DNA from 2 places in the Rothia sp. HMSC065C03 genome. Region 1 is predicted to be linked to the other one. Evidence: riboswitches for the same ligand, from Rfam matches in the RefSeq annotation. Region 1 holds a riboswitch; the other holds the start of a gene.
The links. Region 1 has a riboswitch for thiamine pyrophosphate ahead of HMPREF2605_RS03285 (ECF transporter S component). Riboswitches for the same ligand answer to the same signal wherever they lie in the genome.
Positions count from the first base shown of each region.

Region 2: it holds a riboswitch for thiamine pyrophosphate, as region 1 does, so the genes downstream of both, HMPREF2605_RS07030 (bifunctional hydroxymethylpyrimidine kinase/phosphomethylpyrimidine kinase) here and HMPREF2605_RS03285 (ECF transporter S component) in region 1, are expected to answer to the same signal.

Region 1 is NZ_KV831986.1:14,913-18,269, reverse strand. It holds gene HMPREF2605_RS03295 (MFS transporter) at 1-359, opposite strand, end outside; gene HMPREF2605_RS03290 (DUF4235 domain-containing protein) at 520-753, opposite strand; TPP riboswitch at 1,020-1,120, shown strand; gene HMPREF2605_RS03285 (ECF transporter S component) at 1,179-1,823, shown strand; gene HMPREF2605_RS03280 (ABC transporter ATP-binding protein) at 1,912-3,357, shown strand, end outside.
Region 2 is NZ_KV832006.1:331,092-334,448, reverse strand. It holds gene HMPREF2605_RS07030 (bifunctional hydroxymethylpyrimidine kinase/phosphomethylpyrimidine kinase) at 1-1,332, opposite strand, end outside; TPP riboswitch at 1,324-1,522, opposite strand; gene HMPREF2605_RS07025 (ABC transporter ATP-binding protein) at 1,720-3,357, opposite strand, start outside.

The sequences.
Region 1 (3,357 bases):
GGGGTGGGGCCCACGAAGAAGCACGCCGCCATCGAACCGACCAGCAGCATGGTGTTCACACCGAGCCAGAAGATGCCTCTGCCGGACTTGTCGTTACGCTGACCGGTGACCGGCGCCAGGATAGCAATCAGGAAACCGGCGATGGTCAGACCCAAAGACAGCGCCGAAGAAGTCTCTTCGGGAGTGCCGAAGTAGCTGCTGGTCAGGTACACGGTGAAGATGAAGGTCGTCATAATCGAGTCGAAGCTCGACGAGCCAACATCCCACATGACCCAGGACGCGATCGAGCGGCGGCTATTCGCGTGGTCAACGACCCTACGCTGAGCCTTCGTCTTACGGCGGGGAGAAGAAATAGTCATAGTTGTGCTTTCGGATGCCGAGGTGGCGCTTCAGCGTAGCGGCGGCATGAAACCGGCTGAAGTAGGGCGGGCGTGCTGAAGATGGAACACCAGGCGGTACGTACCGAGTGGAGATACGTACCGCCTAGTTCATGAACTTTCGCGCGGAAAGCGCAAAGCCTTAGTTGAAGAAACGACGCTGCAGGCGAGCAATACCGAAGCTCACCACAGCACCCACGACGGAGGTCAGAACGGTCCAGAGGATGACCTGACGCAGGGTGTCTTCAGAGTCGTGGGAAATGGCGGGAGGCTGGTTGCCGGTAGCCTTGGTCCAGGCTGCGCCCAGGCCCTTACCAACCAGGGCAGCAGCGCCCATGTTGATACCCGCAATAGCAAGCTTAGCGACGGGGTTCATGTGTATCTCCTTAGCTGTATACGATGCGGCGTCCTGCCCGTGAACCCCTTCGGGGTTGGGTGAGAAAAGAGCGCCACTCCCTAGCGTATAGGGTTTAAGACGTTCGTGCCGCCTTGGAGCCGCTCCGTCCCAAAATTGTACACCGTGCAATTCTGTAATGCGGGCAGAAGAAGAAAACAAAAAGCGGCAAATTGGCGCGAACAGCCAGACACGCCTACAATCGAACCTGGGTTCCCACCCGCACCACAACGGTACGGACAAGGAACCCCAAACGACAGGGGAGCGCCACCGAGGCGCTGAGAGTGCTAAGCAGACCCTCGAACCTGATCCGGTTAGTACCGGCGTAGGGAGTCGAATTTCTTCTCAATGCCCTCGTCCATTCAGAGGGCGAGGACATTCCCCTTCCAACGAAGGAAGGACCACCAATGTCGCAGAACGTAACCCCCGCCTCCAAGGCATCTAGCCAGGCATCTACCCAGGCAGAAACGAAGAAGCCGAACCTGCGCTGGCGAGTCAACGAAATCGTTATCGCCGCAGTTATCGCAGTAGCCTGCGCCGTCATCTTCTGGATCTGGGACATCGCAGTCGGCCCCGCCGCCAAAACTGCACTCGTAGCAGCACCCGAATTCCGCCCCATCGTCGCCGGCGCATGGCTGCTTGGCGGCACCCTCAGCGGCCTGCTCATCCGCAAGCCCGGTGCGGCACTCTTCGGTGAAATCGTCGCAGCATTCATCTCCGTGCTCTTCACCGGCGGCGCGTGGAGTGGTGAAATCCTGATCGCAGGCTTCTTCCAGGGCGTCGGCGCTGAAATCGCCTTCGCGATCTTCCGCTACCGCCGCTGGAACGCAACCGTCGCCATCTTCGCTGGTGCGCTCAGCGGCCTGTTCATGGGCGTTAACGAAATCTTCATCTACTACCCCGACATGGAACCGGTCAAGGCAATCATCTACGTAGCGTGCGCCGTCATCTCCGGCGCAGTCATCGCAGGCTTCCTCGCGTGGATTCTCGTGCAGAACCTCGCCAAGACCGGTGTGCTCTCCTCGCTGGCATCCGGCAAGACCCGCCGCTAACCACCAGCAACTAGCCACCAACTAGTCACTCACCACGAGTCACCACTCGGCACACAACAGCAGCCACACAAAAGGCTAAGGAACCATCATGGAAGCAACACCGCGCGGGGCGCGCATCGAGCTCAACAACTTCAGCTGGCACCACCCCGGACGCCCAGAACCCGTCATCAGCGGACTCAACCTCACCATCAACCCCGGTGAAAAAGTCCTGCTGCTGGGCACCTCCGGTGCCGGCAAATCGACGCTCCTGCACGCCATCGCCGGTGTGCTCCACGATGACGACGGCGAATCCGCTGGCGGCACCATCACCATCAACGGGCAAGCACCCGCCGAAGCACGCGGCACCGCAGGCATGATGCAGCAGGACCCCGAATCCTCCATCGTCATGGCAACCGTCGGCAACGACGTCGCCTTCGGCCCCGAAAACCTGCGCGTACCCCGCGAAGAAATCTGGGGCCGCGTCACCGAAGCCCTCACCGCAGTAGGACTCAACCACCTGCCCCTCGACCACCCCAGCAGCGCACTGTCCGGCGGACAGAAGCAGCGCCTCGGCCTGGCGGGCATCCTCTCGATGCACCCCGGCGCCATGATCCTTGACGAACCCACCGCCAACCTCGACCCCTCCGGCGTGCAGGAAGTACGCGACAGCATCCTTGCCGCCGCGCAAGCCACCGGAGCGACCCTGCTCGTCGTAGAACACCGCGTGAGCATCTGGGCACCGCACATGGACCGCATTATCGTGCTCGGCGAAGGCGGCACCATCACCCACGACGGCGTACCCGACACCGTACTCACCGAAGCCCGCCAAGACCTCATCGACGCGGGCGTGTGGGTACCCAACTACGTGCCGCGTGCACCGCAGAGCGACAGCGATAACCAGGGCGGCGAGCACGGCGAGGCGCTACTTCGCGCCGAAAACCTCAGCATCACCCGCGCACAACCCACCCCCAAACAACGACGCGCACGCCGACGCACCATCAAACGCCTCGGCGACACCCCCGCACCCGTACCCACCGACCTGCCCGTACTGCGCAGCGGCATCAACCTCACCCTGCACGCCGGCGAACACCTCAGCGTGCTCGGACCCAACGGCGCCGGCAAATCAACCCTAGCCCTCACCCTCGCAGGGCTCCTCACCGCACCCGATGGCACCCTCACCGCCACCGACGCGCTGCGTAATTACGACGGTAACCACGGCGGCGAGCGCGGCAGCAACCACGACAACGAGCGCGCCCACTGGGACGTGCCCACCTGGACCCCCGCCCAAATGCTCAGCCGCATCGGCTACGTCTTCCAAGAACCCGAATACCAATTCATCCGCGGAACCGTACGCGAAGAACTCGAACTCGGCCCCCGCCGACTCGCCGCACTCACCCGCAACCCCCTCAACGAAGACGACCTCACCGCCCGCACCAACGAACTCGCAACCCGCCTACGCCTCACCCACCTACTCGACGCCAACCCCTTCACCCTCTCCGGCGGCGAAAAACGCAGGCTCTCCGTCGCCTCCGCACTCGCCACCGCACCCAAAATC
Region 2 (3,357 bases), on a different contig from region 1:
GTGCACCTGCGCCTCAGCGGTATCAGCACGCGCCGAGAGAGTCGCGAGCGCACGCGAATAATCGCGCAGGTAGAGGGCGTCCTGGTCCAGGTAGAAGGCGAACAGGTCCTCGTCGAGGGTGCCGTCACCGAGGGCGCGTACGAAAGGCAGGTCCAGAATCTGGTGCCAGGTTTCGCCACCGGCTGCCCAGAGGGCGGCGGTCCACGGACCGGCGGGCTTTACAACGGCTTCACCGGCGGGCACGGGGCTGACCGGCAGCAGACGCTCCGGGCTGGTGCCGTCAAGAGTATTGCCCTCAGAGTCGGTGGTGGCGAGTAGGTGGTGCCACGGGTACGCGGAGGCGGCAGCCTCCAGGCGGCGAGCACGGGCGGCGTGATCCACCGGGCCGTGGCCCTCACCGGAGCCGACCTGCAATCCGGCACCTGCGGCGATGGATTCGTGGAGCCAGCGGGTGCTCCACTGCAGGGCGCGGTGGGTATCGTCGCTGGTCAGAGTGTTCTTCTCGCCCGCAGAAGATTCTGCGGCTTCGGTGTGCTGCAGCAGCTCCACGCCCAGGCGGGTTGCCAGCGAGGAGGACAGGGAGCATCCGGTGCCGTGCGTATTGCGGCTGTCCAGACGCGGGGTGCGCACGTGCGCGCAGGTGCCGTCCGGGAAGACCGCGGTGTTACCGGCGTCCTGACCGCACAGGTGGCCGCCCTTCACAATCACGGTGGTTCCGGTCGCCGCCGCAAGGTTTGCCGCCTGCTCATGCGCCTCATCGAAAGTCTGGGCGGGCTCCTTCTGGCAGAGCACGGCGAGCTCCGGAATGTTCGGGGTAATCACATTCACGAGCGGCACGAGGTCGCGCAGCGTCTGCTCCGCTTCCGCCTGCAACAGACGGTCACCGCTTGAAGCAATCATGACCGGGTCGAGCACGACCACGGGCACGGGGTGCTCGCTCAGCCAGGTGCGGACGGTACGGATCGTGTCCGCGTCGCCGAGCATGCCGATTTTCACGGCGTCAACCGTGACGTCATCAAAAACGGCGGCAAGCTGCGCGGTCAAAAATTCCAGGGGCGGGGTGAATACTTCACGAACCCCGCACGTGTTTTGGGCGACCAGTGAGGTGGTCACGCACATGCCGTAACCGCCGGATGCGGCAATGGACTTGAGGTCCGCCTGAATACCTGCACCGCCGGAGGGGTCGGTTCCAGCAATGGAGAGAACCCTCGGCACCCGAGCTGCCTGAGGTACCTGAGCTGTCTGGGGTGCCCGGGAGGTTCCGGAGGCGCTCGCGCCGGGTACAGGGTTGGTGGTGGGTGCGCACGCGGGCGCGGTAGGCTGCTCTGCCATTATCGATAATCCCTTCGCTAGTTCGAACTAGAGCAGGTTCAATGGGTGATTCTCTCAGCCTTGAGTGTTCTTACACCGTTTCGTGCGTCCGCTGTGCCGTAGTTCTTCGCTGTGCCGTAGCCCTTCGTTGGGCGGTCAGTTGGGCGGGTTAGCGGGTCGCGGGCGTCTCAAGGCACCCCATATCGCTCTGCCAGGTTATCACAACGATTCTCAGTAGCTGAAAGTTTTGCGGGTGACAAGTGAATCTCTCCGAAATTTTCGTTTGAGCCTTGCGTTGCTGCAAGGGCTCCCCGCCGCCGATTTCAGCGCACCTTTGTACGGAAACCAGCCGTTAAACACGTAGTGCCCGGCACCGCTTCACGCAGTGCCGGGCACTATCAGCCGGGTTTAGGTCAGGGCGAAAATCTCTGCCGGTGAACCCTCCGCAATGATCCTACCCTCGTGCAGCAGGACCGCGCGGTCAGCCAGCGAGGCGATACGCGCATCGTGCGAAATGATCAGCACCGCACGGTTCGCCAGCACGGCGCTCAGGGACTCGGTTGCGTCCGCGAGCTCCAGCTGGGTGGTGGACTCGTCCAGAATCACGGCGTGCGGGTCAGCAAGCACAATACGTGCCAGCGCCAGCTGCTGAATCTGGTCACGAGTCAGAGGCGAATCCGCGCCGCTCACGACAGTATCCATGCCCTGCGGCAGGTCGCGCCACCAGCGGGCACCGATAGCGTCCAGTGCCTCGCGCATCTGCTCGACGGTTGCATCCGGCACGACCACCGTAAAGTTATCGGCGAGGGTGCCGAAGAAGACGTGCGCTTCCTGGGTGCAGACCAGCAGGCGCGGGCGGCCATCGGCGGCGGCATCGGTCGGGAAGTCGCCGTGACCGACCGGGCGACCCATCACGGTGATGGTGCCTTCCAGGGCGGTCAGCGAACCACCAATCAGACGAGCCAGGGTGGTCTTACCCGAGCCGGAACGGCCCACCAGGGCGAGCGCCTCACCGCGGCGAATCTTCAGGTTGATGCCTTCCAGAACGAGAGCGTCCGGCGAGTAGCCGTAGGAGACGTCGGTACACTCAATGGCGTACTCCGGGTTCTTCACGGCTTCATCCGAGACGGCGGCGAACGCTTCGGCGCGGTGCTGTGCACGCTCCTCACGCTGCTTCTTCGCCAGGGACACCACACCGAACACGCGGCCCATGTTCACGAGCATGATGCGCAGGCTGCTCACGTGGTGGTTCAGCATGTCGGCGAGGGTTCGCAGACTGAAAACCATGACCGAGGCGGTCGCCACGGCGCCCCAGCTTGCCCAGCCGAGAGCCACGCAGGCGGCGCCCCAGAGCATACACAGAACCGTGGGAATCCATGCGTTGATGGCGTCCACGGTGAAGTACAGCTGGCGGATGCGCACCATGCCCAGCTGCGCGGCGAACTGGCGCTTGTTCTCACCGGCGAAGGCGTCTTCGCGGGCGGTATGAACGCCCAGCTCACGGATCGTGGAGGTGCCGCGGATATTCTCGGTCAGCACGCTGTTGAGGTCACTCACACGCTCCTGGGCGGTCTGGTTGCGTGCCGCCATGAGCGGCAGCATCTTCGACATGATGAGGGCAAGACCGGCAATCATGGGCAGCATGATCAGGCCCATTGCCGGGCTCACAACCGCTAGCGAGATGGTGGAGATCAGGAAGTACAGCACCACGTAAATCGCGCCGAGCAGGTCCTCACTGACGGACTTCGCCGCCGAGGAGAGGTCGTCGGTCACGCGGGTGAGCAGGTCACCGCTACCGGCTTCTTCCACGGTGCGTGCGTCCAGGTCGAGGGTGCCGTCGAGGGTGTCCTGGTTGGCGTCACGGGTGACGAGCGCACCCAGTCGCGCCGCACTGTACGAGGAGACCATGAGGGTTATCGCCTGCACGATGAATGCCGCCAGGATAATCAGAATCGGCTGCCACGGGTAGCTGGAGAACTTGCCCGCCACCACGTCGTCCACGGTGGCACCAATCTGCAGAGGCACCACTGCACCCATGAGGGTGCT